Regions from separate parts of the Streptomyces sp. NPDC085931 genome, predicted to be linked through region 3. Evidence: riboswitches for the same ligand, from Rfam matches in the RefSeq annotation. Region 3 holds a riboswitch; each other region holds the start of a gene.
What was found. A riboswitch is a leader RNA that binds a small molecule or an ion and turns the genes downstream of it on or off. The one in region 3 is predicted to bind cyclic di-AMP.
Positions count from the first base shown of each region.

Region 1: it holds a riboswitch for cyclic di-AMP, as region 3 does, so the genes downstream of both, ACIGAN_RS32070 (M23 family metallopeptidase) here and ACIGAN_RS03025 (M23 family metallopeptidase) in region 3, are expected to answer to the same signal.
Region 2: it holds a riboswitch for cyclic di-AMP, as region 3 does, so the genes downstream of both, ACIGAN_RS13850 (M23 family metallopeptidase) here and ACIGAN_RS03025 (M23 family metallopeptidase) in region 3, are expected to answer to the same signal.

Region 1 covers NZ_JBITSK010000020.1:15,575-25,551, forward strand. Annotated here, with positions in the region: gene ACIGAN_RS32050 (MFS transporter) at 694-2,118, shown strand; gene lhgO (L-2-hydroxyglutarate oxidase) at 2,374-3,579, shown strand; gene trmB (tRNA (guanosine(46)-N7)-methyltransferase TrmB) at 3,864-4,640, shown strand; gene ACIGAN_RS32065 (PrsW family intramembrane metalloprotease) at 4,717-6,093, shown strand; gene ACIGAN_RS32070 (M23 family metallopeptidase) at 6,187-7,215, opposite strand; cyclic di-AMP (ydaO/yuaA leader) riboswitch at 7,227-7,383, opposite strand; tRNA gene ACIGAN_RS32075 (tRNA-Met) at 7,673-7,746, opposite strand; gene ACIGAN_RS32080 (dihydrofolate reductase family protein) at 7,809-8,939, opposite strand; gene ACIGAN_RS32085 (MarR family winged helix-turn-helix transcriptional regulator) at 9,015-9,530, shown strand; gene ribA (GTP cyclohydrolase II) at 9,668-9,977, shown strand, end outside.
Region 2 covers NZ_JBITSK010000006.1:66,620-76,596, reverse strand. Annotated here, with positions in the region: gene ACIGAN_RS13870 (MBL fold metallo-hydrolase) at 643-1,911, opposite strand; gene ACIGAN_RS13865 (Glu/Leu/Phe/Val dehydrogenase dimerization domain-containing protein) at 2,038-3,219, shown strand; gene ACIGAN_RS13860 (TetR/AcrR family transcriptional regulator) at 3,273-3,890, shown strand; gene ACIGAN_RS13855 (SGNH/GDSL hydrolase family protein) at 4,106-4,891, opposite strand; gene ACIGAN_RS13850 (M23 family metallopeptidase) at 5,250-6,185, opposite strand; cyclic di-AMP (ydaO/yuaA leader) riboswitch at 6,190-6,351, opposite strand; gene ACIGAN_RS13845 (alpha-galactosidase) at 6,663-8,738, opposite strand; gene ACIGAN_RS13840 (tyrosine-protein phosphatase) at 8,919-9,716, shown strand; gene ACIGAN_RS13835 (DUF6126 family protein) at 9,732-9,851, opposite strand; gene ACIGAN_RS13830 (helix-turn-helix domain-containing protein) at 9,848-9,977, opposite strand, start outside.
Region 3 covers NZ_JBITSK010000001.1:708,322-718,298, forward strand. Annotated here, with positions in the region: gene ACIGAN_RS02990 (VOC family protein) at 1-83, shown strand, start outside; gene ACIGAN_RS02995 (thymidine kinase) at 115-765, opposite strand; gene ACIGAN_RS03000 (alkaline phosphatase family protein) at 808-2,004, opposite strand; gene ACIGAN_RS03005 (DUF5998 family protein) at 2,004-2,591, opposite strand; gene ACIGAN_RS03010 (bifunctional acetate--CoA ligase family protein/GNAT family N-acetyltransferase) at 2,722-5,541, opposite strand; gene ACIGAN_RS03015 (HPr family phosphocarrier protein) at 5,715-5,996, shown strand; gene ACIGAN_RS03020 (GntR family transcriptional regulator) at 6,170-6,865, opposite strand; gene ACIGAN_RS03025 (M23 family metallopeptidase) at 7,061-7,849, opposite strand; cyclic di-AMP (ydaO/yuaA leader) riboswitch at 7,862-8,025, opposite strand; gene ACIGAN_RS03030 (M16 family metallopeptidase) at 8,218-9,606, opposite strand; gene ACIGAN_RS03035 (M16 family metallopeptidase) at 9,603-9,977, opposite strand, start outside.

The DNA.
Region 1 (9,977 bases), on a different contig from region 3:
AGCCCCAACTCCCTTACGGGGAAAGACGGCACGGCCGCCCTGGGGCCGCTCCGGGGCGAGGAGCAAACCGAACAGAGGGAAGAAGAAAGAGAAAGGAGAAGGACTCGGCCGCGGCACCGCTACGCGACCATCCGGCCACGGGGCAAGGCACACCAGCGACACGTCACCGGTACGACTGCGACGTGAACGCGCCCCCGGTACGCGCCCCAAATACGCCCAACGCGCCCTCAACTGCCGTGGTCGGAGCCCTGAAAGCCCGCGATCGACGGGGGCCATTTTCAGCCAAATCACCGATACGCGCGCAGTATCGAACACGCTCCGTACAGGCTCGGCGCCGCGTCGCCCGGTCGCGCAGTCCGGGAGACGGAGCACGCCTCCCGGACCGTTCCGCCGCCCGCGGGGATGAAGGCGGCGGTGTCCCCCAGCCCACTGGATCCAGTACAGCGGGCCGACCCACGCACGGACCATGGAACCGCTCCCGCGATGGCCGGAGAAGAGCGCACGGCCGGGCGCACGGCCACACATCGGGAGCACGCCGCAACTGCCCGTATCTGACCCGCACTTCAGTACGGACCACAATCCCGCCAACCGGAAGAATGCCCCTTAACGCTTGGGATGCGGCGAACTACGCTGGGTTTACGAATGCCGCACGGTTATGCCACTGCGGCAGCCGTCTGTGTCGAGGGGTGGCGCATGTCCAGGGAGCAACGCGGGCCGAACGAAAAACTCGGCGCCGTTCTCGCCCTCGCGGGAATCAGCAACGCAGGCCTCGCGCGGCGCGTCAACGATCTTGGCGCACAGCGGGGACTGACACTTCGCTACGACAAGACGTCGGTGGCGCGGTGGGTGTCGAAGGGCATGGTGCCGCAGGGCGCGGCCCCGCACCTCATCGCCGCCGCCATCGGCCAGAAGCTCGGCCGCCCGGTGCCGCTCCACGAGATCGGCCTGGCCGACGCGGACCCCGCCCCCGAAGTGGGCCTGGCCTTCCCGCGCGACGTCGGCCAGGCGGTGAGGTCCGCCACGGAGCTGTACCGCCTCGACCTCGCGGGCCGCCGCGCCGGCTCCGGCGGCATCTGGCAGTCCCTCGCCGGATCGTTCGCAGTGAGCGCGTACGCAACGCCCGCCTCGCGGTGGCTGATAACCCCGGCCGACAGTTCGGTCGCGCGTGACGTGGGCCCGGGCGAGGGCTCCGGCGCACCGCTCAAAGTCGGCCACAGCGATGTGCAGAAGCTGCGGGAGGCCGCCGAGGACGCGCGGCGCTGGGACTCCAAGTACGGCGGCGGCGACTGGCGTTCGTCCATGGTCCCCGAGTGCCTGCGGGTGGAGGCCGCCCCGCTCCTGCTCGGCTCCTACTCCGACGAGGTCGGCCGGGCCCTGTTCGGCGCCTCCGCCGAACTCACCCGCCTGGCGGGCTGGATGGCCTTCGACACGGGCCAGCAGGAAGCGGCCCAGCGCTACTACATCCAGGCCCTGCGCCTGGCCCGGGCGGCGGCCGACGTCCCCCTCGGGGGCTATGTGCTGGCCTCCATGTCCCTGCAGGCCACCTACCGCGGCTTCGGCGACGAGGGCGTGGACCTCGCCCAGGCCGCCCTGGAGCGCAACCGCGGACTGGCCACGGCCCGCACGATGAGCTTCTTCCGCCTCGTCGAGGCCCGGGCACACGCGCGTGCGGGCGACGCCCAGGCCGCCGGCGGGGCCCTGAAGGCGGCCGAGAGCTGGCTGGAGCGGGCCCGCCCCGGCGACAACGACCCGAGCTGGCTCGGCTTCTACTCCTACGACCGCTTCTGCGCCGACGCGGCCGAGTGCTACCGCGACCTCAAGGCACCCCGCCAGGTCCGCCGCTTCACCGAGCAGGCGCTGTCGAAGCCGACGGAGGAGTTCGTGCGCTCGCACGGCCTGCGCCTGGTGGTCTCCGCCGTCGCCGAACTGGAGTCGGGCAACCTGGACGCGGCGTGCGAGCAGGGGGTGCGGGCGGTGGAGGTCGCCGGGCGCATCTCGTCGGCCCGCACGACGGAGTACGTGAAGGACCTCCTGCACCGCCTGGAGCCGTACGGCGACGAGCCCCGGGTGGTCGAGCTCCGCGAGCGCGCCCGGCCCCTGCTGATGACCTCCGCCTAGGGCCTGTCGTTTGGATCAGGTCGCAGGAAAGTGACGGTGCTGTTCAGCGCCGGGGAGCGTGGTCCGGTGCGTGCAGCTGCAAGGCGGAGGAGGGAGTCGACGCGGAGCGTCGGCGACCGACGACAACGCCGCGGATGTGCGTGCCGGACCACGCGTCAGCGGCGTGATCCAAACGACAGGCCCTAGGCGCCCGCGAGGTGCCGTCTCCGCGTTTGAAGGCACTGTCAGTGGCGCAGTGCACTATCGAGGTGGGAGGTGGTGCCGGTGGGGCTCGCATACGACGCTGACGTGCTGGTGATCGGCGGCGGGATCGTCGGCCTGTCGACGGCGTACGCCATCACCCGCGCCGCCCCGGGCACCCGTGTCACGGTCCTGGAGAAGGAGCCCGGCCCCGCCCGGCACCAGACGGGCCGCAACAGCGGCGTGATCCACAGCGGCGTGTACTACCGCCCCGGCTCCCTCAAGGCGCGTTACGCGGTGCGCGGGGCGGCCGAGATGGTCAAGTTCTGCGCCGAGTACGGCATCCCCCACGCGGTCACCGGCAAGCTGATCGTCGCCACCGACCGAGCGGAGCTCCCCCGCCTGCACGCGCTGGTGCAGCGCGGCCGGGAGAACGGCATCCCGGTGCGCGAGCTGGGCGCGTCCCAGATCCCGGAGTACGAGCCGGAGGTGCGCGGCCTGGCCGCGATACACGTCGGCACGACGGGGATCTGCGACTTCGTCGCGGTCGCGCGCCAGCTGGCCCACGGCTCGGGCGCGGAGATCCGCTACGGCACACGGGTGGTCCGCGTGGACCGCCGGCCCGAGCGGGGAGTCGCCGTCCTCACCGCCGCGGGGGACGTCGTCCGCGGCCGTGTCCTGGTCAACTGCGCGGGGCTGTACTGCGACGAGATCGCCCGGCTCACGGGCGACGACCCGGACGTGCGGATCGTGCCGTTCCGGGGCGAGTACTACGAGCTGGCCCGGCCGGAGCTGGTGCGGGGCCTGGTCTACCCCGTGCCCGATCCGGCGTTCCCCTTCCTCGGGGTGCATCTCACCCGGGGCATCGACGGAGGGGTCCACATCGGGCCCAACGCGGTACCGGCCCTGGCCCGCGAGGGCTACGGCCGCGCCACGGTCCGCCCCGCCGAACTGGCCTCGACCCTGGCCTGGCCGGGCTCCTGGCGGATCGCCCGGCGGCACTGGCGGTACGGGGCGGGTGAGCTGCGGCGGTCCCTGTCCAAGCAGGCGTTCACGGAGGCGGTGCGCCGGCTGCTGCCCGGGGTGTCCGAGGACGACCTGGTGCCGACGGCGGCGGGCGTGCGCGCGCAGGCCGTCCTGCGGGACGGCACGCTGGTCGACGACTTCCTGATCCGCGAGGGCCCCAGAACGGTCCACGTCCTGAACGCACCCTCCCCCGCGGCCACGGCGTCCCTGCCCATCGGCAGAGAGGTGGCCCGCCGAGCGCTGAACGCACTGTGACGACCGCCGTCTCGCGCCGCTGCCCGACCTGGGAGAAAGGCGCAACGCACCCGCACCCGCACCCGCACCCGCACCCGCACCCGCCGGACGACGCAACCGGACACCCCCCGGCGCGGCCCCGCCCCACCACCGGCACAGGCGAAGCCACAGCGCCACGCACGGTCGGCCGCCCGCCCCACCCCGCCCCCACCCCTCCCCCGTCCCGACCCCGTAAAATCAGCCCCACTGTGGCTGACTCCGCGAACTCCCCCGAACCCCCGCACCCCCACACCCCCGGTGCCTCCCTGCGGCACCCCCGGGCCAAGGGAGAGCCGCGCTTCCCCGACGGGCCGAAGCCCGACCCCGCCGGGTCGCACTTCGAGCGGCGGATCCGCAGTTTTCAGCCCCGGCGCAGCCGCGTCACCGCCGGTCAGGCGGACGCCCTGCGGCGCCTGTGGCCCAAGTGGGGCCTGGACATCGACGGCAGCCGGGCCCTCGACCTGCCCGACCTCTTCGGCAACGACAACCCCGTCGTCCTGGAGATCGGCTTCGGCATGGGCGAGGCCACCGCCCAGATGGCCGCCGCCGACCCCGGCACCAACATCCTCGCGGTCGACGTCCACACCCCCGGCCAGGGCAACCTCCTGAGCCTCGCCGACCGCAACGGCCTGTCCAACATCCGCGTGGGCAACGGCGACGCCATCATCCTGCTCCGCGAGATGCTGGCCCCGGACTCCCTCGACGGCCTGCGCGTCTACTTCCCCGACCCCTGGCCCAAGAAGCGGCACCACAAGCGCCGACTGATCCAGCCCGAGTTCCTCTCCCTCGCCGCGACCCGCCTCAGGCCGGGCGCGATCCTGCACTGCGCCACGGACTGGGAGGAGTACGCCGAACAGATGCTCGACGTACTCACGGCACACCCCGACTTCGAGAACACGCAGGCGGACGGTGGCTTCGCACCGCGTCCCGACTTCCGGCCGCTGACCCGTTTCGAGGGCCAGGGACTGGACAAGGGACATGTCGTGAACGACCTCCTCTTCCGCCGCGTACCACACGCGGACCAGTCCCCCGCCGGCGTCTGACCGCACGCACCGCACCACACCGCCCTGGCACCTCTCCGCCTGCGGACAGCGCCCCTCCGTCGTTAGGGTCAATGCCGTGGCCTCCTGCCCCCCACATCCGTCGTACCCCAGCGCTCCCACCGACGGCGCCCCCACCGCCGGCCCGCTGCGGCACGCCCACTGGTGGCAGCGCCCCTGGGTGCGCTACGGCGCCCCCACCACGCTCCTGGCGATATCCGGCCTGGTCATCCTCGCCCTGGTGCGCGAGGAGACCGGCACGGAGGGCTTCCTGGTCGGACTCGGCCTGGCGCTCCTGCCCGTGCCGCTGCTCATCGCCTCGTTCCGCTGGCTGGACCGCGTCGAACCGGGCCCCTGGCGCAACCTGGTGTTCTCCTTCGCCTGGGGCGCCTGCGCGGCGGCGCTGATAGCGATCGTCGCCAACAGCTTCGCCACGAGATGGATAGCGACGGCGACCGCGGACCCGTCCAGCGCGGACACGCTGGGGTCGACCGTGATAGCGCCGGTCGTCGAGGAGACGGCCAAGGCGGCGGCCGTTCTCCTGGTCTTCCTCTTCCGCCGCCGCGACTTCACCGGCATCGTCGACGGCGTGGTCATAGCCGGTGTCACCGCGACCGGCTTCGCCTTCACGGAGAACATCCTCTACCTGGGCACCGCCTTCGGCACCGACCAGCTCACCGGCGGCAGCGGCATCGCCTCCGTCACGGCGGCGACCTTCTTCGTCCGCATCATCATGTCGCCGTTCGCGCACCCGCTCTTCACGGTCCTGACCGGCATCGGCTTCGGCGCCGCCGCGCTCGCGGCGGACCGGCAGCGCCTGCGCCGCGCCGCCTTCCCGCTCGCCGGACTGCTGCTGGCGATGGGCATGCACGCGATGTGGAACGGCTCGTCGACGTTCGGCGAGTACGGGTTCTTCGCCGTGTACGCGGCGTTCATGGTGCCGATCTTCGGGCTGCTGACGTGGCTGGTGATCTGGACCCGGCAGCGGGAGCTGCGCACCGTACGGACGGAGCTGCCCGCGTACGCGGCCGCGGGCTGGCTGACCCCGGCCGAGCCGTACGCGCTCGGTTCGATGCGGGCCCGCCGGATCGCCCGCCAGTACGCCCGCCGGCACGCCGGGAAGGCGGCGGCACGGGAGGTGGCGCGGTACGAGGCGTACGCGACGTCGCTCGCCTTCCTGCGCCACCGGGCCCGCCGCGGCCGCGCCGGGCCCGACTTCGCCGTACGGGAGATGGAACTGCTCGGCGAACTGTGGCGCCGCCGGGAGGCGGCCCGCCCGGCCCTGGACCACGCGGCCCGGATCACGGCCCCGCCGGCGCCGGTCACGCGCCCGCCCTGGCCGGTCCCCGGCGCGTACGGCCGTCCCACCGGCTACGGCTACGGCCACCCGGCCGCCCACGCCCCTCAGCCCGCGCGGCACGCGGCGTACCCGGCGTACAACCCCTACCGGTCCTGACGTCCGGCACCCGCCCGGCACGGAACGACCGGCAGCCCTGACGTCGGGGGGTCGTCGTCAGGGCTGCCGGTGCTTCTTACGGGCGTTCGCCGCTCAGGGGTTGAGTCCCTTGTCCCGCAGCCAGGCCATCGGGTCGATGCCGCTGCTGGAGCCGGCCGCGTGGACCTCGAGGTGCAGATGCGCCCCCGTGACGTTGCCGGTGGCGCCGACACGGCCGATCACGTCGCCCGTGCTGACCTTCTGGCCGACGCTGACGCCGATGGACGACTGGTGCGCGTACCAGATCTCCGTGCCGTCATCGAGGGTGAGGACGGTCTTGTAGCCGTACGAGCCGTTCCAGCCGGCCTCGGTGATGGTGCCGCTGTGGACCGCCTTGATCGGCGTGCCCGTGGGGGCGGCGAAGTCGAGTCCGGTGTGATAGCCGGAGGACCAGTAGGCGCCGGCCTGGCCGAAGGACGAGGTGATCGTGTACGAGGAGGTCGGCAGCGTGTACTGCTTGGCGAGGGCGGCGAGCCGCTCGGCCTCGGCCTTCTTGCGGGCCTCTTCCTCGGCCTTCCGCTTGGCCTCGGCGGCCTTGGCCTTGGCCTCCTTCTCCGCCTTCGCGACGGCCTCGGCGGCGGCCTTCTCGGCGGCGGCCGCGGCCTCCTCGGCGGCCTTGGTCTCGATCTGCTCCTGCTGGTGCTCGACCTGGGCCATGATCCGGGCACGCAGGGCCTCGCCGGCGTTGGCACCGCCCTCGTCGGTGTCCGCGGCGGCCGTCGCGAGATCGCTGAGCGGGGTGGCGGAGCCTTCGGGGGTGTCGTCGTCCGAGATGAGGGAACCCACCGAGGGAAGGTCCGGCACGGAGATCGACACCGGCGGCTTGCCGGTCTGGGCGCTGGCCATGCCGCCGGCGCCCACGGCGGCTATGACGCCGACGCCCAGGACGGTGGAGCTGCGGGCGAGCCCTCCGCCGCGCTGCTTGGTGACGCGATGCCGGCCACGGACGGGGCGGATGGACTCCGCGGTGGGGTTCCACTCCTGGAACGGGCCCTCGTCGGTGCGCTGACCGCCGTAGAAGACTTCGGTGTCGCGCTGGTCCGTCGCGAACGGGGCCGCGGGGGCAGGCCGGTTGGACGCCACGTAGGCGTACTCCTTTCCTTCCTTCTCGCCTACCGGGTTAGCTGACGGGTTCGGAGCAGGAAGGTCTCCTACGCGCGTATACCGGCCGTGCTTCCACGGCGGCATCCGCTCGATTCACCCCAAGTGGTGGTTCCCCGGTTCCCTTTCGGGATTCGGCGCGTGCGCACGGAGCCGCCTTCTGTGACGGCTGGGACGACCGCGCTGCGTTATCGAACGTTAATGGAGGCGCGGTGTGTATTCCAGCGATTCCGCTTGATCATTAACCTTTTTCGCACGGACGTACCTGCCATGACCGGCTTAAATCGGGCGAGTTGGCCGCCTCTCAAGCCGCAAACGGTTTTTGACAGTGTGTCAGTTGTTATGCGGAGCGGGAGGGTTCGCTCACTGTGCGTAAGGGCCGGATCGGGGAAAGCACCGAGGGCCGGAACCCTTTCGGATTCCGGCCCTCGGCCTTCAGTAGCGGGGACAGGATTTGAACCTGCGACCTCTGGGTTATGAGCCCAGCGAGCTACCGAGCTGCTCCACCCCGCGTCGTTGTGATTCCAGTGTACGCCATGCGCAGGACAGCTCGTGCCACACCCGTCCCCGAGGGCTCAGGGCAGCAGGTGGCGGTTGGGTTTCCGGGCCCGCTCCGCGTGTTCCGGCAGGACGACGACGTCGGCACCGGCGGCGGCCAGGACCCCGCTGCCGTCGGCCGCCGCCACGAAGGTGTCCGGCTCGCCCCAGGCCGTGACCACCCGGCGCACGCCCGCATCGAGGATCAGCCGGACGCAGGGCGTGGGCCGGGAGGCGCGGCGGGCGCAGGGCTCCAGGCTGCTGTAGACCGTCGCGCCGGCGAGCCGCGGGTCGGCCGGGTCGATCCTGGCCAGGGCCGCCTCCTCGGCGTGCACGACCGGGTCGCCCCCCTCGCGGGAGTGGCCGCGGGCCAGCTCCGTGCCGTCGGCCGCGACCACCACCGCGCCCACGCTGAACGCCGTGTCCGAGGGCGGGCAGCGCTCCGCCAGCTCGCAGGCCAGGGCCAGCCAGTGGTGGTCGGCGGCGACGGGCAGGGCGCCGGTGCCCGGGGCGGTGGGCGCGTAGCGCATGAGGACGACGTCCTCGATCCGTCGTGTCTCCAGCAGCCGGAGCCGGCCGCCCTGGTAGCCGCCGGGGCCGAAGAGGCGAGGGGAGCGGGGGTCGCCCACGAACAACGGGGCGAGGACCAGCTGGAGTTCGTCGGCGAGTCCCTGGGTGAGCAGCTGGGTGTGGATCAGGCCGCCGCCCTCGACCATGAGGCGCCGCACACCGCGGACGTCGTGCAGGTGGGTGAGGAGTCGGCGCCAGTCCAGGTCCGCGCCGAGCGGGACGACGTCGGCGGCGATGCCCAGGGCGCGGGCGCGTTCGGCGCCGGCGTCGGTCGTGTACAGGACCTTCTCACCGCCCGTGTGCCAGAACCGGGCGTCCGGGTCGAGGTCGCCCGAGCCGCTGACGGTGACCTTCAGCGGGTACTCGGGCCGGCCGGCGGCCACCCGGGCGGAGCGGCGTTCGGGCGAGTTCACCAGCAGCCGGGGGTTGTCGGCGCGGATGGTGCCGGCGCCGACCAGGATCGCGTCGACGGACGCGCGGACCTCGTCGACCCGGTCGAAGTCGGCCGGGCTGGACAGCAGCAGGCGTTCGGGACCGGTGTCGTCCAGGTAGCCGTCGAGGGAGACGGCGGCGGACAGCAGGACGTACGGGTGGGGCATCGGCGCTCCGCGGCTGGTCGGGACGGCGGACGGACGGACCTTGGTTCAAGTTTGAAACAAACCTACACTGGCGGTATGACGACTCGCTGGCTCACCCCCGAGGAGCAGCGCGCCTGGCGCGCCTACATCGCCGCTTCGCTGCTCCTGGAGGACGCGATCGACCGGCAGCTCCAGCAGGACGCCGGCATGCCCCACCTTTACTACTCCATCCTGTCGGTCCTGTCGGAGGCCCCGGAACGGCGGCTGCGGATGACCGAGCTCGCCGAGCGGCTGAAGATCACGCGCAGCCGGCTGACGTACGCGGTGACGCGCCTGGAGAAGGACGGCATGCTGCGGCGCGAGGCGTGCCGGTACGACAAGCGGGGCAGCGTCGCGGCGCTGACCGACGAGGGGTTCGCCGTGCTGGAGCGGGCGGCGCCCGGGCACGTCGAGACCGTGCGCGGCTCCCTGTTCGACCGGCTCAGCGCGGAGCAGGTCGGGCAACTGGAGGAGATCTCCACCGCGATCGTGCGGGGGCTCCAGGAGGACGGGTCCCGCTCGGTCGCGGACGACCTGCCGTGGCGGCGGAGGTCCTCGACGGCCTGTTCGTGACGCGCGCCACAGGAGCCGTCGGTCCGTTGCTTCAAAGTTCAAGCACGAGTAGGGTTCCGGTCGTGGGTCTGTTTCAAATCTGAAGCAACCCGGCAGACGGCTGTGCAGCCGAACAGGAACGGAACCCGGAGGCCCGCGTGCCCGACACCCCCAGCGTCCTCGCCACCCCCCGCTCCCGCGTCCGGGTCCCGCTGCGCTTCCACGACGGCTACGAGGCCGACGCCGAGCTGGTCACCTTCCACGGCCTGGCCGACGGCCAGGAGCACGTGGCCGTCGTCCTGGGCGAGCCCGGCCCGGTGCCGCTCGTGCGGCTGCACTCCGAGTGCCTGACCGGGGACGTGTTCGGCTCGGCCCGCTGCGACTGCGGCCCGCAGCTGCGCGAGGCCGTCGAGCGCATCGCCGAGCGCGGCGGCGTGCTCCTCTACCTGCGCCAGGAGGGCCGGGGCA
Region 2 (9,977 bases), on a different contig from region 3:
AGCCGCCCGGACCCTCCGAGCGCCATCCGCCCGGAAGTGCCCGGCGTCGATCGCCCGGAGTCCCCTCGCGTCCCCCGCCCGGAGTCCGCTCCCGTCGATCGCCCGGAGTCCGCTCCCGTCGACCGTCCGGAGTCCGCTCGCGCCGACCGCCCGGACCGCCCACGCGACCGCCCGGAGTCCTCAGGCGGTCGCCCCGAGTCCCCGCGCTGCCGCCCGGACTCCCCGCGCGGCAGCCCTGCGCTGCCCCGGCCCGGTTCGGCCCGCTGCCGGGAGGCGGGCGCCGGGGCGGTGCCCGGGCCGGCGTCGGTGGCGCGCGGGCAGCGGGGATCGCCCTCGCGTCGGCTCCCTCGTCCGCCTTGCGCCTGCACGTGCCGGCCCCCGCTCCCTGATCCGCCCTGCTTCCGACGGCCACTGACAGTAGTCGCCAGCGCATCATGTGCGGTGGGCAGTTGACAAACTCATACGCTGAGCGTCCCGCTCTGGTATGAGGTCTCGTACGACAGACCGATAACCCCGCCACTGAACCCGTCGAGTACAGCAAGAGTTCGATCAGACCTGGTCAGCAGCGGTCACACGCAGACGGCGAGGGCCGGGGAGCGTATCGCTCCCCGGCCCTCGCCGTCGTCTCGCGTGCGTCCCGGATCAGCCCGCCGGGAGCGCCTCGGAGCCTTCGGCGCCCTTGGCCGCATCCCGACGGACGTCACTGAGCGTATCGGCCTGGGCCACGGCTGCCGCGTCCGACGCGGACCTGATCGCCGCGTCGGTGACGGCCTGCCCGGCGGCGACGGTGCCGCCGGCCGGTGCGCGCGCCACCCCACGCCACCACGGCTCGGACGGAACGGTCCCGGCCGTCGGCTCGAAGGGCTCGCCCGGGCGGGGCAGGGCGATCCGGGCGCCCACCGCGGCGGCGGCCGAGCGTGTCCCCTCGCCCGGCTCCGCCCAGGGGTGCGTCGCCAGGTTGAAGGTGGCCCAGTGGATCGGCAGCATCGGGCCGCCCTCCGGCCCGCCCTGGAGGTCGAGATGGGCGCGCATGCCCTCCTCGGGGGTCATGTGGATGTCGGGCCAGAAGTCGGAGTAGGCGCCGATCTGGATCATCGTGGCGTCGAACGGCCCGTGCTTTGCGCCGATCTCCTTGAAGCCCTCGAAGTAGCCGGTGTCCCCGCTGTGGTAGATCCGGTGCCCACCGCCGGCGACCACCCAGGAGGCCCACAGGGTGTGCTGGGTGTTGCGCAGTCCCCGGCCGCAGAAGTGCCGGGCCGGGGTGGCGGTGAGGGTGAGGCCGGCGACCTCGGTCGACTCGTGCCAGTCCAGTTCGCGCAGCCGGTCGGCGGGGACGCCCCAGCGCTCCAGATGCGCCCCGACGCCGAGCGGCACGGCGAACAGCGTGTCCGTGCCGGCCAGGGCCTTGATGCTGGGCATGTCCAGGTGGTCGTAGTGGTCGTGCGAGATGACGACGACGTCGACCGGGCCGAGGGCGGCCAGCGACAGGGGTACCGGGTGCAGGCGCTTGGGACCGGCGAAGGGGAACGGGGAGCAGCGCTCCCCCCACACCGGGTCGAACAGCACGCGCCGGCCGTCGATCTCCGCGAGCACACTGGAGTGCCCCATCCAGGTCAGCCTGAGGCCGGTGGCGGGGGGCCGGGAGATGTCGGCGAGGGTGGTGGAGTGCACCGGCACCGGGCCCCGCGGGGCGCGGCGGGGCCGGGTGTCCTTGTCGAAGAAGACCTTCGCGAAGTCCAGGGTCGAGCCCGAGGGCCGGGTCCGCGCGGGACCTCCGGGGTTCTGAAAGACCCCGTCCTTGAAGTGGGGCGATCTGCGGATGCGCGCCATGCGCTCACCGCGCGGGTCCGCGCCGAACGCTTCGGGCCGCAGGGTGCGGAGCCCGGAGCTCAGGGGACGGAAACCGGCCACGGTACCTCCAGGTGGAGTCGGTCAGGCTTTCCATTATGGTCGGCCCCTCCGGCACCACCGGGGCTCAGGGGTCCCTCCGGGCGCGATACTGACCGCTGATTCAGTAACCCCGCGAAGGAGATCGCCATGGCGGCCGGCCCCCTGCTGTCCCTCACCTGGACCGACCACGTCACCGGCCGGCAGGGCTTCCTGGTCGTCGACCGGCTGGTGCGCGGCGTCGCCAGCGGCGGACTGCGGATGCGCCCGGGCTGCACCATGGACGAGGTCGCCGGCCTGGCCCGCGGCATGACCGTGAAGGAGGCCCTGCACTACGACCCGGCGAGCCGCTATGTGCCGCTCGGCGGCGCCAAGGGCGGTATCGACTGCGACCCGCGCGACCCCGGGGCGTACCCGCTGCTGGTGCGCTACCTGCGTGCGATGCGGCCCTACGTCGAGCACATGTGGACGACGGGAGAGGACCTCGGGCTCTCCCAGGACACGGTGGACCGGGCCGTGGCGGAGGCGGGGCTGGTCTCCTCCATCCAGGCGGTGTATCCGCTGCTGGACGACGAGGCCGGGGCACGCCGACGGCTGGCGGACGCGTTCGCGGTCGAGGTGGACGGCATCGGGCTCGGCGAACTGGCCGGCGGCTGCGGCGTCGCCGAGGCCGCCCTCACGGCGCTGGACCGGGCCGGTGTGCCGCACGCGGGGACCCGGGTCGCCCTGCAGGGGCTGGGCACCATGGGCGGCGCCACCGCACGTTTCCTGGCGCGGGCGGGGCTCAGGATCGTGGCGGTCGCCGACGTCAAGGGCACGATCGCCCACCCGGCCGGGCTCGACGTGGAGGCGCTGCTCGCCGCGCGGGACGCCCACGGCACGGTGGACCGCGCCGCGTTGCGGCCGGGCGACCTGGAACTGCCCGGCGACGCCTGGCTGTCGGCCGACGCGGAGGTGCTGGTGCCGGCGGCGGTGTCGTACGCCGTCGACGCCGAGAACCAGCGGCACGTCAAGGCCCGCTGGATCGTCGAGGCGGCCAACATGCCGGTACGGCCGGAGGCGGAGTCGCTGCTGGCCGGGCGCGGGGTGACCGTGCTGCCGGACGTGGTGGTCAACTCCGGGACCAACGCCTGGTGGTGGTGGACCCTGTTCGGGGACATCGGCGCCGACGCCGAGGAGGCGTTCGCCCACACGCGCCGCTCGATGCGGGCCCTGGTCGAGCGGATGCTGACCCGCGCGCGGGCCGAGGGGACGACACCTCGCGCGGCGGCCCACGCGATCGCCGCGGACCGGCTGCCGGTGATCGCGCGGCGGTACGGCTGCTACCGCTGAGGCAGGCCGGATCCGCACGTCGGGGGGACGGCACGCGTGGGTAGGGTGACGGCGTGACGAGAGTCCGGTTGAGCGTGGCGGAACGGCGTGGGGAACTGCTGCGCGCCGCCGTGGAGCAGATCGAGGCCCGGGGCGTGGCCGCGGTCAGGATCGCCGACGTGGCCTCCGCGCTCGGCGTGAGCAACGCGCTGGTGCTCTACCACTTCGCGTCCAAGGAGCAGTTGGTGGCGGCGGCGTTCCGGCACGCGGCCGAGGCCGACCTGGCGCAGCTGCGCAAGCTGCTGGGCCGCCGCACGTCGGCGCTGCGGCGGCTGCGCTCGGCCGTCCGCTGGTACGCCCCGACCGGCCAGGCCAAGGGCTGGCGCCTGTGGATCGAGGGCTGGGCGGCGGCCCTGCGCGAACCGGCGCTGCGCGAGGTCACGCAGGACCTCGACCGCCAGTGGAAGGCCGCCCTCGCGGAGGTCATCGCGGAGGGTGTGGCGGCGGGCGAGTTCCACTGCCCCGACCCGCGGGCCACGGCCCTCCGCCTCACCGCCTTCCTCGACGGTCTGGCCGTCCAGCTGACGTCCTATCCCGGCGCGATGCCGAGGACATGGGCCCAGCAGTGGACGGAGGAGGCCCTGGCCCGCGAACTCCGCCTGGAATCCGCCCCGTCGGGCGACCCGGCGTAGCCGCCGGGGACGGCCGGGCCACCCCGGCGACACGACGGCCCGCAGCCGGGCCACGCCATGAAGTGGACGCAGCACCCGCACCCCCGGCGCGCCCCCGACCCCGACTCGAGGCACGACCCACCCGCGCCCCCGCCACCGCCCCGACCCGGACTCGGCGCACGGCCCCGACCCGCACCGCAGCCGTCAGGCGAGGACGCGCGCCCCCACGCGCACCCTCACGCCACCGCGGCGATCCGCATCCGGATGTCCTCCGGCGACAGCGCGCCCTTGGCCGTCACATGGTCACCGGAGGACTCCCCCCGCAACCGCCGTCCGATCCACGGCACCAGGAACTCCCGCGCCCAGTGCACGTCGTCCCGCCGCACCTCCAGCGTCCCCCGCGGCGGCAGCGGCGGCCACGGCTGCTCGGGATCGGCCGGGACGTCCAGCCCCAGCACCTGCCCCGCGCGCAGCGCCACGCGTGTGTGCCCCTCGGGCGACAGGTGCAGCCGGTCGGCGTCCCAGGCCCTGCGGTCCTGCACACTGCGCAGCGACCACAGGTCGAGCACCGGGCAGCCGTACCGGTCGGCGATGGCCCGGACGTGTCCGTTGTACGTGGCGATCTTGCCCCGCAGGTGCTTGAGCACGGGCACGCCACGCGTGTCGAACCCGGTCGTCACCATCACCGTCCCGGCCACCGCCGTGAGCCGCGCCAGCGCCCGCTCGAAGCGCTCGGCCACCTCGTCCGGGTCGGTGCCGGGCCGGATGATGTCGTTGCCGCCGGCGCAGAACGAGACGAGGTCCGGGGCCATCTCGACGGCCCGCGGAACCTGGTCCGCCACGATCTGGTCGAGGAGCTTCCCGCGCACGGCGAGGTTGGTGTACCGGAAGTCGCCTTCGGGCCGGAGGTCGGCGAGCAGGACGGCGAGCCGGTCGGCCCAGCCGACGAACGCCCCGTCGGGGCCGGGATCACCGACACCCTCGGTGAAGCTGTCCCCCACCGCCACGTACGACCCGATCACTGCTCTGCTGTCACTCTTCGAATCGTCTGCCACAGCCGCTCATGATTCACCTTCGAATGTGACCTACGCGACCGTAGAAAAGGTTGACGGGCGGTGAGATAAGCCACTCCCAAAGTGTTCGCCAATTCCGGAATAGCCGACGCGTCAGGGGTGTTGCGGGGGAACCGCCGCACCCGGAAGCCGCCGGTCCGGACGTGGCCACCGCAGTCCCGCCCGGCGCCCCCGGTCGGTGGCCCGCGCCGGGGGCGCGCACGCCGAAGGCCGGGCCCCGGGGATCGGGGACCGGCCTTCGGCGGCGTGTCAGGTGCGACGACCGAGCCGGACCCGACCCGGGCCGGGCAGCCGGTCGCGCGACGGGTCAGCCGACGGAGACGCCGTGGGAGCGCAGGAAGGCGACCGGGTCCACGTCCGAGCCGTAGCCCGGGGCGGTGCGGATCTCGAAGTGCAGGTGCGGTCCGGTGACGTTGCCGGTGGCGCCGGACAGGCCGACCTGCTGCCCGGCCGTCACGGTCTGGCCGGCCGAGACGGAGAGCTGGGACAGGTGGGCGTACTGGGCGTAGTGGCCGTCGTTCAGCTTGATGACGACCTGGTTGCCGTAGGCGCCGCCCCATCCGGCGGAGACGACCGTGCCCGCGCCGACGGCCTTGAGGGAGGTGCCGGTCGGGACGACGAAGTCGACACCGGTGTGGTAGCCGCTGGACCACATGCTGCCGGACATGCGGTACGGGGTGCCGACGGTGGCACCGTCCACCGGCGAGCTGTAGCCGGCGGCGTTGCTCTGGGCGGCCGGCGCGGCGGCCGGCTTCGCGGCGGTCCGCGTCCCGGCGGACGAGGACTTCTTCGCGGGCTTCTGCGCGGGCTTCTCCGCCTTCTCGGCCGATGCCTTGGGCGCGGACGGCGCGGACGCCCGGGGGGCGCTCGCGGCGGCCTTCTTGCCGAGGGAGAGCTTCAGGCCCGGGTGGATCAGCGACGGGTCGTCGCCGACGGCGTCCCGGTTGCCGGAGTAGAGCTTCTTCCAGCCGCCGCTGACGTTCTGGTCGTCGGCGATCTTCGCGAGATAGTCGCCGGCCTTCACCGTGTAGGTGCGCGTGCCGGTGGCCTTCTCCGCGGCCTTCTTCTCGGCGGCCGGGGCGGCCTGGACGGCCTTTTCCACAGCCGCCTGCGGAGTGGCGGCGTGGGCGCCGGCGGCCCCCATGAGGGGAAGGGCGAGAGCGGCCCCGCCGGTTCCGGCGACGGCGATGGAGCGGGTGAAACGCTGGGTCTTGGGGCGGCGGTGCTTACCCTTCGCGGGCATGACGAATTCCTCTCCGTCGCCTGCGAGGTGAGCTGTCGGGTGCGGGCTGGAGATGCCCGGCCGCGGCGGGCGCGGCTTAACCCCAAGCCCGTTCCGGGAACCGGAACAGGCGTCTTACCTGTGGGTCCCCCGCTCCTGCCGTACGTCGGGTCAGTGTGTGCGGGCTCCGGGCGGCGGCAGGATTAGGCGTCCGTCCGGATTGGTGTGGAACGTAAGCGACCAGGACGCGACGGGACAAGCTTGCGGTTGCCCGTGGAGGCGTTTTTCTTGACGCGTCGGCACATTTTCCCGTCACCGAGCGTGGATTACGGATCTCCGGCTTTCCTCAATCGCCCTGAATGGGGCCCTGATTACGTGCGCATGGCAACAACACATCGTCACGAGTATGACGATGGTCACGCACCCCGTTCTCATCTCCTTTACGACCGGGGCACGTTATGGCGAAGCGGCCGAAGCGCCTTATTCGGACAAGAATGACTACTTCCGCTTAAGGCGGACCACGGTGGCGTCCAGGTCTCCGCGCAGCACGACCCGCAGTCCGTGGTGCAGCAGGACGGCCCCTCGGTGCAGTTCGCCCGTTTCGAGGCATTCGTACGTCGCCGCCGGATCGAGGCCGCGCAGCCGGAGCGCCGGCCCGGGGTCGCCGTAGCGCTGCGCCGGGAGCCAGGCGAGGACGACGGTCTCGTCGCCGAGGACGTACTGCACGGCGCTCGGCCCGCCCTCCGGGGGCCGCAGCCGGTAGAGGTCACCGCGCTGCACCACGGGGCGGATCTCCTTGTAGCGCGCCACCCACTGACGCGCCTCGGCGAGTTCCTCCTCCGTCCACTTCGTGAGGTCGCCGCCGACCCCGAGGACCCCGGCCATGGCGCTGACGAACCGGAACCGCAGGGAACTGGCCCGGTGGTTGAGCATGGCGTTCGGACTGTCGGTGACCCAGGCGGCCATCACGCGCGCGGGGTGGATTTGGCTGAAACCGTGCTGGATGGCGAGCCGGTCGAGCGGGTCGGTGTTGTCGGAGGTCCACACCTGGTCCGTACGGCTGAGCACGCCCAGGTCGATCCGGCCTCCGCCGCCCGAGCAGGACTCGAAGGCCACGCCCGGGTGGGCGGCCCGCAGCCGGTCGAGCAGGCCGTACAGGGCGCGGACGTGGTCGACCCACAGCCGCTGCGGGTAGCGGTCACCGGGCCAGCCGGCGTCGGTGAAGCAGCGGTTGAAGTCCCACTTGACGTAGTCGATCGGGGCGCCGGCCAGGAGCCCGTCGAGCTGCCCCCACAGGTACTCCTGGACGTCCTCCCGGGCCAGATTCAGTACGAGCTGATTGCGGAACTCCGTCCGCTTTCGTCCCGGTTGGTACTGCACCCAGTCCGGGTGGGCGCGGTACAGGTCGCTGTCCGGGTTCACCATCTCCGGCTCGACCCAGATGCCGAACCGCATGCCGAGGCCGTGCACATGGTCGGCGAGCGGCTTCAGCCCGCCGGGGAAGCGCTCGGGGTTGGGCGTCCAGTCGCCGAGCCCGGCCCGGTCGCCGGTGCGCGCCCCGAACCAGCCGTCGTCGACGACGAACAGCTCGACCCCCAGGGCCGCGGCCCGCTCGGCGAGCGCCCGCTGCTGCTCCTCGGAGATGTCGAACCCGGTGGCCTCCCAGGAGTTGAACAGCACCGGCCGGTCCTGCCCGGCGTCCGGGATCACGTAGGCCCGCTGGTACGCGTGCCAGGCGCGGCTCGCCCCGCCGAAGCCGCCGCCGCTCCACAGCCCGGCGAAGACGGGGGTCGTGTACGACTCCCCCGTGCCCAGCGTCAGCAGGCCCGAGTCGTCGTGGCCGGCGCCGCCGGTGATCTGCACGCGCGCGTCGGGGAGCTGCGCCACGGAGATCCGCCAGGAGCCGGACCAGCCCAGGGCGCAGCCGTAGACCTCGCCGTGCTCCTCGGTCGCGTCGGTGTCGAGGGCGACCCAGGGCAGGTGCTGGTGGCCGGTGTGACCGCGCCGGCTGCCGATCACCTTCTCGCCGTAGGTCAGCGCGGAGCGCACCAGCCGGGACTCGGCGCCCCAGCGGCCGTGCAGCTGGGACAGCCGCCAGCTGTCGCGGTCGGGCAGGGTCCAGGTCGCGGAGTCGGCGCGCAGCACCTCGACCTCCGGCCCCTGGTTGTCCAGGGTGGCCCAGCGCTCGACGACGTCCGAGGAGGGGCGCATCCGGTAGTGCAGGGTGATGGCCAGGCCGTCGTCCCGGAAGCGCAGACGCAGCTCGCCGTCCTCGGTCTCGTACCCCTCGTGGACCCATGCGGTGCCGCGCCGCCCGGCGGTGCGCACGGACAGGGCGGGGCGGACGAAACGGGGGCCGCCCTCGACCGGGTACTCCTCGCGGCCGTCGAGCGGGGACTCGAAAGGCCAGTACTCCGGCAGGGGGCGCAGGGCGAGGGCCTCGGCGTCGGCGAGGGTGATCCGGGGGCCCCAGTGCAGATGCAGCAGTTCGTCCCGGTCGGTGACATGGAGGGCGTAGCTGCCGGCCGGGCCGGAGAGCACCCAGGTACGACCGTCTTCCGAGATGTCCAGCATCGAGACCTCACAGATTCGGACAAGCACGACCAGGGACGATCAATCAGCAACATCATCGAGGCCGGTGGGCGCATCGGGCAACGCCTGTGGACACCTCATTGCCCCTGGCAGGCATGTCGTATCGTCGAGTGGTGCCCGCCGCCGAGCCCGCGTCGGCGGCGCCGATGGGGAGGAGCCCACGTGACACAGCAGGTCCCGTCGACCGAGCCCGAGCTGGCCGGAGTGCGCAACTTCCGCGACGTGGGCGGACTGCCGACCGTGGACGGGCGGCGCGTGCGGCAGGGCGTGCTCTTCCGCAGCGGCCACCTGGCGCACGCGACCGCGGAGGACGCCGCCTTCCTGGCCACGCTGGGCCTGCACACGGTCTTCGACTTCCGCAACGCCGCCGACCAGAAGCTCGAGGGCCCGGACGTCGAGCTGCCGGGCGTGCGCAACGTGAACCTGCCGCTGAGCGACCCGGCCGACGGCGCCGAGTTCTGGCGGATGGTCCGCGACGGGGACCTGGAGCAGCTGCGCGCGATCCTCGCGGACGGCAAGGGCGCGGACCGGATGATCGCGTCCTACCGCATGATCATCAAGGACCGCACCGCGGAGCACTCCCGGGTGCTGCACGCGCTCGCCGAGGACAGCGTCCCCGCGCTGATGCACTGCGCGGCGGGCAAGGACCGCGCGGGCCTGTCCATCGCGGTGACGCTGCTCGCCCTGGGCGTCGAGCGGGACGCCATCGTCGAGGACTACCTGAAGTCGAACGCCCGGCACCGCCGCTACAAGGTGCAGCGCAGCAGCTCGCAGGCCTCGGCCTACTCCCCCGAGGTCATGGAGCTGCTCAGCCCGCTGTTCGACGCGCGCGCCGAGTACCTGACGGCCGCGTTCGACACCATCGAGGAGACCTGGGGCGGCGTCGACCCCTACCTGGAGAAGGGGCTGAAGCTCGACCCGCGGACCCGGGAGCGGCTGCGCGAGCGGCTGCTCGACTGAGGAACCGCCCGGCGGCTACTTGGCGCCCACCTCGAACAGCAGGTAGATGAACGCGGCGAAGACGTGCCCCAGGATGAGGTAGATGAACAGCCGCACCCACAGGGCGCGGGGGAACTTGTCCTCGATGTCGCTCATGGCGCGTCTCCGGGGATCGGGCCCAGGCACAGGGCGGCCGTCGGGCTCTGCAGCAGGGTGTGGACGAAGAGCAGGTCGACGCCGTCGTGGTCCTCGGCGGCGATGCGGTGCGGGGTGAGCGAGTCG
Region 3 (9,977 bases):
TGCGGGACACCCCGCAGGGGCGGGTGGCGGCGGTGGCGGACCCCGAGGGGGCGCGGTTCGCGCTGCTCCAGCGGCCGAGCTGACGGGCGGCGGGTCGCTGCCCGGCACGGGCGGTCAGGCCGACGTCACCGGCAGGACGTCCGGGGACAGGGCCGCCGCGCGGGCCGTCGCGGCCGTCATGCGGCGGCGGTGATGGCGGCGGCACAGCACCTCGTAGCCGACCTCGTCGCCGGAGCCGGTGACGTCACCGACGACCACCTGGGCGCCCTCCACGACCATGACGCCGCCTATCGTGCGGGCGTTGTGCGTGGCGCGCGCACCGCACCAGCACAGGGCCTCGACCTGCAGCACCTCGACCCGGTCGGCCAGTTCCACCAGTCGCTGGGAGCCGGGGAACAGCTTGGAGCGGAAGTCGGTGGTGATGCCGAAGGCGTAGACGTCGAGCCCCAGGTCGTCCACGACCCGCGCGAGTTGATCGATCTGCTCCGGTGCGAGGAACTGCGCCTCGTCGGCGATCACGTAGTCGGCGCGGCCGCCCCGCGAGAGGTGGTCGACGAGGTAGGTGTAGAGGTCCTGCCCGTCCTCGACCTCCACGGCGTCCGTGACCAGGCCGAGGCGTGAGGACAGCTTGCCGTGGCCGGCCCGGTCGTCGCGGGAGAAGATCATGCCCTGCAGGCCCCGCGCCGAGCGGTTGTGCTCGATCTGGAGCGCCAGCGTCGACTTCCCGCAGTCCATCGTTCCGGAGAAGAACACCAGCTCGGGCATGGAGGGTTGAGCGCCTTTCGGTGGAGGGGGCGGCGTACGGTCTCAGGAGCGTACTTCGAGCAGGGGGACGAGCTGCTCGGCGGGGGTCATCGAGCCGTGGTTGCCGACCATCGCCGACTCCTTGGGCTCCCGCTCGGAGGCGATGAGCAGGACGTCGTCGCGCGCGGCGGCGACCACGTCGCCGATCCGGTCGCGGACCCGCGCGTCGACGTGCGGGCCGAACCAGCCCGCCTCGATGGCCTGGTCGCGGGAGGCGACCCAGAACTGCTCGCCGAGCACCTCGCGCCAGCAGGTCAGCACGTCGTTCGCGGCGCCCGGCACCGCGTAGACGTGCCGGGCACGGCCCTCGCCGCCGAGCAGGGCCACTCCGGCGCTGAGCTCCCAGTCCTCGTCGAAGTCGATGCGGTGCTGCTCGTCGAAGGGCACGTCGATCATGCCGTGGTCGGCGGTGACGTAGAGGGCGCTGCGCGGGGGCAGTTGCTCGGCGAGGCGCTGGACCAGGCGGTCGGCGTACATGAGCTGGCCGCGCCAGGCGTCGGAGTCGACGCCGAAGCGGTGGCCGGCGCCGTCGACCTCGGCGAAGTACGTGTAGACCAGGGAGCGGTCGCCCGCGGCCAGTTGCTCGGCCGCCAGGTCCATCCGGTCCTCGCCGGTCAGGCGCCCGAGGAACGTTCCGCCACTGAGCGCGACCCGGGTGAGCGGGGTGTTCTCGAAGGTCGGGGAGGACACCTGCGCCGCGTGCACGCCCGCCTCGTGGGCCAGCCGGAAGACCGTGGGGTACGGCTGCCAGGGGCCCGGCGGCGTCCAGGGCTGCCAGCGCAGCTGGTTCATCAGCTCGCCGGTGTCGGGGTTGCGCACGGTGTAGCCGGGCAGGCCGTGCGCGCCGGGCGGCAGGCCGGTGCCGACCGAGGCCAGGGAGGTCGCCGTGGTCGCCGGGTAGCCGGCGGTGAGCGGACGCCCGGTGCCGCCGCGCGAGGTGGCGAGCAGGGACGTCATGAACGGGGCGTCCTCGGGGTGGGCCTTGAGCTGCTCCCAGCCGAGACCGTCGATCAGGAACACGCAGTTCCGGTCGGCGGGGGTCAGTTCGGGGATCGCGGCGGTCATGCCCGGCACGCCCATCCCGGCGGCCAGCGTGGGCAGCAGGTCGGCGAGGGAACCGCTGCCGTACTCGGGGACCGGCGCGGAGGCCACGGTGAGCGGTTCGGGGTGGTGGTCCCAGGCCGTGTTCGGCTGTGCCATCAGCGGGCGCTGTCCGCGGTCGCCTCGGAGAGGGCCTGCGCGAAGGCCAGGGCCTGGCGCACGGTCTCCGGTCCGTCCCCGGCCTCGCTGACGCGCAGGCTGAGGTCGTCCGCCGTGGAGTTGCCGGTGTAGCCGTGGTCCGCTTCGCAGTTGGGGTCGCCGCAGGCGGCCGGCTCCAGGTCGATGCGGGAGACGGCGCCCCAGCCGATGGTGAGCACCACCTCGCGGGGCAGGGTGCCCGGCTTGTACGACTCCGGGTTGGCGACCACGCGGCTGACCACGATCGACGAGATGCGGCCGATCTTGACGGACTCCGTGGACGTCGTGGCGTACGGCGTCGGGGAGGTGTCGTCGGCGGCCTGTTCGTCGGTGTGGCTGACGATGAAGCGGTTGTCCGTGAGGACCAGCACCGTCACGTGCCGGCGCACCTCGTTCTGGTCGAACGTCGTCTCCTGGTGGACCAGGTACGACCGGATGGGCTCGCCGCCCACGGCGGCCTCCACCGCCTCGGCCACGAGGGCCGGGTAGTAGCCGCTGCGCTCGATCGCCGCCCGCAGCCCCTGGGTCGTCGTACTGGTCTTGGCCATGACGCCCATCCTACGGGGGACCACTGACTGCGAGGCACCGCTCGCCCCCTGTCAGTGCGCGGGGGGCTCGGTGGGCGACGGGCGGGGCGGCTCGGTGGGCGGGGCCCGCTCGTGCGCCGGGGCGGTCCGCTCAGTAGGCGGGGAGGGTCCGCGGGCCGAGGTCGTCGCGGGCGGGGGGCGGCGCGAGGCGGACGGAGGCGCCCAGGACGCTCAGGCCGTGCGCGGCGACGACCACCGGCTCCAGGGTGACCGCCACGACCTCGGGATGGTCGTCGACCAGCCGGGAGACACGCAGCAGCAGCTCCTCCAGGGCACCGGTGTCGGCCGGTGCCGAGCCGCGCCAGCCGAACAGCAGGGGTGCCGTGCGGATGGAGCGGACCAGGCTGCTCGCCTCGCGGTCGGTGACGGGGATCAGCCGGTGTGCCGTGTCCCCGAGCAGCTGCGAGGCGGCCCCGGCCAGCCCGAAGGAGAGCACCGCGCCGGCCGCCGGGTCGATGACCGCCCGCACCACGACGTCCACGCCGCGCGGCGCCATCCGCTGCACCACGGGGCGCAGCTCGTCCGGCGCGCCGAACAGCTCCGTCAATTCGGCGTAGGACCGGCGCAGTTGCTCCTCGTCCGCGAGGTCGAGGCGGACGCCGCCCAGGTCGGCGCGGTGCCTCAGGTGCGGGGCGGTGGCCTTCAGGGCCACCGGGTAGCCGAGGGCGCGGGCGGCCTGTGCGGCGGCGTCCGCGGTCGGGGCCGGCAGGGCGCGGTGGACGTGGACGCCGTAGTGGCCGAGCAGGTCGCAGGTGGCGTCCGTGCCGAGCGTGAGTCCCTGGCCGCGCGCGAGCAGCCCGTCGATCAGGGCGGCGGCACCCTTGACGTCGATGTCGTCGTACTCGGGCACCTTGCCGGGGTCGGCGGCGTCGCGCCGCCACCGGGCGTACGCGAAGGCTTGGCCGAGGGCGCGGACCGCGCGTTCCGCGGCGGGGTAGGCGGGGATCAGGTGGGCGCCCTCGGGGGCCTCGGCGGGGGGCCGTGCCGTGGCGGACGCCGGGTCGAAGGCCGGCGGCGCGGGCCTGTCCGCCTCGGACTGGGGTGCCGTGCTCGCCGCGGCCGACAGGGCCTCGGCGAGGCCGCCGAGCTCCACGTGGACGACCAGGACCGGCTTGGCCGGTGCGGCGGCCGCCGCCGAGCGCAGGGCCTGGGCGAGGGCCGCGTCCGCGACCGAGCCCTCCCCCACCGCCGGGATGGCCGTGACGACCACCGCGTCGCAGCGGTCGTCGGCCAGGGCGCGGGACAGGGCGGCGTGGAAGTCCTCGGCGGAGGCGGCCGTGGTCAGGTCCTGCGGCGGGTGCGGCCGCAGTCCTTCGGCGAGGCAGGCGTCGTAGGTGAGCAGGCCGAGCGACTCCGAGTTGCCGAGGATCGCCACCCGGGGTCCGGCGGGCAGGGGCTGGCGGGCGAGGAGCAGGCCGGCGTCCACCAGCTCGGTGATCGTGTCGACCCGGATCACCCCGGCCTGCCGCAGCAGGGCCGAGACGGTCGCGTGCGGCAGCCGCGTCGCCCGTACGGCGTGCCCCTGGGGAGCCGCTCCGTGCCGGGCGCCCTGGACCACGACCAGCGGCTTCGCCGCGGCGGTGCGGCGGGCGAGGCGGGTGAACTTGCGGGGGTTGCCGATGGACTCCAGGTACATGAGGACGACGTCGGTGTCCGGGTCCTCGTACCAGTACTGCAGGACGTCGTTGCCGGAGACGTCGGCGCGGTTGCCCGAGGAGACGAAGGTGGAGACGCCGGTGACGCCCGTGACGCCGCCGCCGCGCCGGTGCAGCCGGGACAGCAGCGCGACGCCGATGGCCCCGGACTGGGCGAACAGGCCGATGCGGCCCGGGCGCGGCACCTCGGGGGCGAGGGAGGCGTTGAGCCGCACCCGGGGGGAGGTGTTGATGATGCCGAAGGCGTTCGGGCCGATGATGCGCATGCCGTACGTGCGCGCCTGCCGGACGAGGGCGCGCTGGCGTTCGCGCCCCTCGGGGCCGCTCTCGGCGTATCCGGCGGAGACGACGACGAGTCCTTGCACGCCGTGTTCGCCGCACTCGGCGACCACCTCGGGGACCTGCTCGGCCGGCACGGCGACGACCGCGAGGTCCACGGGTCCGTCGATGTCCCGCACGGAGCGGTGGGCGGGCACCCCGTCGAGCTCCTTCCGCTCCTCGGGCAGGGCCCGGTTCACGGCGTACAGCCGGCCCGTGAAGCCGGCGTCCCGGATGTTGCCCAGGACGCTGCGGCCCACCCCGCCCGGGGTGCGTCCGGCGCCGATGACGGCGACCGAGCCGGGGGCGAGCAGCCGCTGCACGGACCGGGCCTCGGCGCGGTGCTCGCGCGCGTACTGCACGGCGAGGGAGCGGTCGGTGGGCTCCAGGTCGAACTCCAGGCGGACCACGCCGTCCTCGAAGCTGCGCTTCTGGGTGTACCCGGCGTCCGTGAACACCTTGATCATCTTGGTGTTGGCGGGCAGCACCTCGGCGGCGAAGCGGCGGATGCCGCGTTCCCGGGCGACGGCGGCGATGTGTTCGAGCAGGGCGGAGGCGACGCCGCGGCCCTGGTGGGCGTCCTGCACCAGGAAGGCGACCTCGGCCTCGTCGGCGGGGGCGGACGCGGGCGTTCCGTCGGGGCCGATCCGGTCGTAGCGTACGGTGGCGATGAACTCGCCGCCGACCGTGGCCGCGAGTCCCACCCGGTCCACAAAGTCGTGGTGCGTGAAGCGGTGGACGTCCTTGGCGGACAGGCGAGGGTACGGCGCGAAGAAGCGGTAGTACTTCGACTCGTCGGAGACCTGCTCGTAGAAGCTGACCAGACGCTCGGCGTCATCGACGGTGATGGGCCGGACGCGCGCGGTGCCCCCGTCGCGCAGCACCACGTCGGCTTCCCAGTGGGCGGGATACTCGTGCCGGTCCGGCGAGGTCTGCATGGGCCCCAGAGTACGGCTAGCGCCTGACAACGGCGCGAGGCAGGCTGTGGAGGGCGTTCGTCGGGTCGAGGCCGCGATCCGACGGCACCGCGGGGCGGGACGACAGGTCCGCCCCGGGCTTCACGTATGGGAAACTGGTCTAGACAACCCTGAACAGCGAAGGGCAGCATCACATGGCTGAGCGCCGCGTCAACGTCGGCTGGGCCGAGGGCCTCCACGCCCGCCCCGCCTCCATCTTCGTCCGAGCCGCCACGGCCGCAGGCGTCCCGGTGACGATCGCCAAGGCAGACGGCAACCCCGTCAACGCGGCCTCCATGCTCGCCGTCCTGGGCCTCGGCGCCCAGGGAGGCGAGGAGATCGTCCTCGCCTCCGACGCCGAGGGCGCGGACGCCGCCCTGGACCGGCTGGCGAAGCTGGTCTCCGAGGGCCTCGAGGAGCTTCCCGAGACCGTCTGAGTCGTTCCGGCGGTTTTCACGGGTGAAGCCGCGCCGGCCTTTGAGGCCGGCGCGGCTTCGCTCATTTCCGGGGACCCGGGCGCCTCGAATTCAAAACGGCTCACCGGATCACCGGAAAAGGGCAGCAGAATAAATCCCCCGCGGAACTCCACTCTTTGTATACGGCTTCCGTGTTAATGCCGCGGGCTCGCCGTGTTTACGGGATGTTGCGGGTTCCTCACACGCTCGACGCGCTCCCGCGGGGCGAGCGGGCGCAGCCGGTGCGCGGACGTCGCGCGCTCGGCGTGCAGCGCCGTGACCGCCCGCGCGCGCTCGCTGTCGCCGCGCGCCACCGCGTCCACGATCGCGCCGTGCTCGGTCCAGGACTCCACCGGATCGGCCGGCACCTCCACCGCGTACATCCAGGCGATCTTGTGGCGCAGCTGGGCGAGCATCGCGATCAGGGCGGGGCTGCCGGAGGCCTGGGCCAGCGTCTCGTGGAACCAGCCGCCCAGGGAGCGCAGGTCGTCGCTGGTGCCCCGGCGGGCGCGCTCCTGGCCCAGCCGGACCAGGCCGCGCAGGACCTTCAGATGGGCCTCGGTGCGGCGCTGGGCGGCCCGGGCGGCGCCGAGCGGCTCCAGCAGCGCGCGCATCTCCAGCAGGTCGGCCGCCTCCTGCTCGGTGGGCTCGGCCACGCACGCGCCCGCGTGCCGCCGGGTCACCACGAAGCCCTCGGCCTCCAGCGTGCGCAGGGCCTCCCGGACGGGGACGCGCGAGACGCCGTAGCGGCGCGCGAGGAGTTCCTCGGTGAGCCGGCTGCCGCGCTCGTGGACACCCGCGACGATGTCGTCCCGGATGGCCGTGCACACCGAGTGCGCGGGAATACGCATGACCCGACCTCCGCTTAATCCCCGTGAAACGTCGACGAGTGACGTGTGTTCCGTGACTCTATTGCAATCAGCCGGAATTTCCGACGGGAGCCCGGAATCCATGGATATTTTTTGGACAGGGGCGTCTGGGGGGCGGGAATACCGAAAGGCCCCGGCTCGGTGAGCCGGGGCCTTTCGGGCGCTGAGCGGGTGGCGTCAGAGGTTCACGCCGTGCGAGCGGAGGTAGGCGAGGGGGTCGATGTCCGAGCCGTACTCGGGGCTCGTGCGCGCCTCGAAGTGCAGGTGCGGGCCGGTCACGTTGCCGGTCGCGCCGGACAGGCCGATCTGCTGGCCGGGGGTGACCTGCTGGCCCACCGAGACGCCGACGGACGACAGGTGGCCGTACTGGGTGTACGTGCCGTCGTTCATCTTGATCACGACCTGGTTGCCGTAGGCGCCGCCCCAGCCGGCCTCGACGACCGTGCCCGCGCCGACGGCGTGGACGGAGGTGCCGGTGGCGGCGTGGAAGTCGATGCCGGTGTGGCTGCCGGAGGACCAGACGGCGCCGCCGGCCTTGTAGCCGGTGGAGACGTAGGAGCCCGGGATCGGGGACACGAAGCTGTTGAGGCGCTTGCGCTCGGCCTCGCGGGCGGCGCGCTCCTTGGCCTCGCGGGCCTTCTCGGCGGCCTCCTTGGCCTTCTTCGCCGCCTCGGCGGCGCGCTCGCGCGCGGCCTCCTCGGCCTTCTTCACGGCGGCGGCCTCCTCGGCCGCCAGCTTCTGCGCGACGGCCTGCGCGTCGATCTGCTGGGCCACCGTGTCGCCCATGGTGATGACGGGGGTGAGGCCGGTCTGCTCGACGGCGGGCTCATCGGCGGCGAAGGCCGGGGCGGCGACGGTGCCGATCACACCGGTGGTGGCGAGCGCCGCGACGCCCGCCGCGCGGGCCGTGCCGCGCTGGATCCTGCTGGGACGGCGATGCTTGCCGGTGGCGCGCGTGAACGCCATGAAGTGGCTGGTCCTTTCCTTCCCTCTCGCCTACCGGGTTAGCTGACGGGTTCGGAGCAGGAAGGTCTCCTACGGACCCCCTCGCGGCTCGCGCGGGCGTCCGATTCACCCCAGGGACTGCGTGGGTCCCCGGCTCCCCTGGCTCGCGCCGTACGGGGACTCGGCGATGACTGTCCGGTGCCGCGGGTGCGGCGCACTGCCTGACGAACAGCCCGGACGAAGCTAAACGGGGCCACTTTCAATTCCCAAACGGATCCGGGCTTTTGTAGCGCATCCCACAGGGCAGACAGGCAACTCCCGCCCCAATTCGGGCATAAAGGAGCCCTGGTGCCTTGGAAGGCAACCAGGGCTCCGTGGCGCGTGTGCCGCTACTCGGCGGCCACGACCGTGACCGCGCCGATGCCCAGGGCCTCCACCGGGGCCTTGATCTGCGCCGCGTCGCCCACCAGGACGGTCACCAGACGGTCCACGGGGAAGGCGCTGACGACCGCCGCCGTGGCCTCCACCGTGCCCGTCGCGGCGAGCCGGCGGTACAGCGTGGCCTGGTAGTCGTCGGGCAGGTGCTGCTCGACCTGGTCGGCCAGCGTGCTCGCGACGGCCGCGGCGGTCTCGTACTTCAGCGGCGCCACTCCGACCAGGTTCTGCACGGCGACGTCCCGCTCGGCGTCGGTCAGCCCCTCGGCGGCGAGGGTGCGCAGCACCGTCCGCAAGTCCTGCAGGGCCGGGCCGGTGTTGGGCGTGTCCACGGACCCGCTGATGGCGAGCATCGAGGCACCGGTGCCGTCGGGCGCGGAGCGCAGCACCTGGGCGAAGGACCGCACGCCGTAGGTGTAGCCCTTCTCCTCGCGCAGGACGCGGTCCAGGCGGGAGGTGAGGGTGCCGCCGAGGCAGTACGTGCCGAGCACCTGCGCGGGCCAGACGCGGTCGTGCCGGTCCGGGCCGATCCGGCCGATCAGCAGCTGCGTCTGGACGGCGCCCGGGCGGTCCACGATGACCACCCGGCCGGTGTCGTCGGCGGTCACCGGCGGCACGGGGCGCGGCTCGGCCGAGGAGCCGGTCCAGGAGCCCAGGGTGTCGCCGAGCAGGGCGTCCAGGTCGATGCCCGTGAGGTCGCCGACCACCACGGCCGTGGCCGTGGCGGGGCGGACGTGCTTCTCGTAGAAGGCGCGCACGGCCGCGGAGTCGATCGCGGCTACCGTCTCCTCGGTGCCCTGCCGGGGCCGCGACATGCGCGAGCCCGCCGGGAACAACTCCTTGGACAGCTCCTTGGCGGCCCGGCGGGAGGGGTTGGCCAGCTCGTGCGGGATCTCGTCGAGGCGGTTGCGGACCAGCCGTTCGACCTCGCTGTCCGCGAACGCGGGCGCCCGGAGGGCGTCGGCGATCAGACCGAGTCCCTTGGCGAGCCGGGAGGCCGGGACCTCCAGGCTGATCCGGACGCCGGGGTGGTCGGCGTGCGCGTCGAGGGTGGCGCCGGCCCGCTCCAGCTCGGCGGCGAACTCCTCGGCGGAGTGCTTGTCGGTGCCTTCCGAGAAGGCCCGCGCCATGATCGTGGCCACGCCGTCGAGGCCGGCCGGCTCGGCCTCCAGGGGGGCGTCCAGCAGCACCTCCACGGCGACGACCTGCTGACCGGGGCGGTGGCAGCGCAGCACCGTCAGGCCGTTGTCGAGCGTGCCGCGCTCGGGGGCGGGGAAGGCCCAGGGGCGCGCCTCGCCCGCCTGCGGCCGGGGGTGGAAGTCCATCGTGGCGAGCTCGGTCACTTGGCCGCCTCCTCGTTCTCGTCGCCGGCCGCTGCCGCGGCGTCCCCGGCGGTGTCGGCGTCGTCGGTCTCGTCAGCGGTCTCGTCGGCGACGGGCTCGTAGACGAGCACCGCGCGGTTGTCGGGGCGCAGGCGGGCCTTGGCGACCTCCTGGACCTCCTCCGCCGTGACCTCCAGGACACGCTGCACGGCGGTCAGCGCCAGCTGCGGGTCGCCGAACAGCACGGCGTACCGGCACAGTTCGTCGGCGCGGCCGGCGACCGTACCGAGCCGGTCCAGCCACTCGCGCTCCAGCTGGGCCTGGGCGCGCTCCATCTCCTCGGCCGTGGGGCCCTCCTCGGCGAACCGGGCGAGCTCCTCGTCGATGGCGGC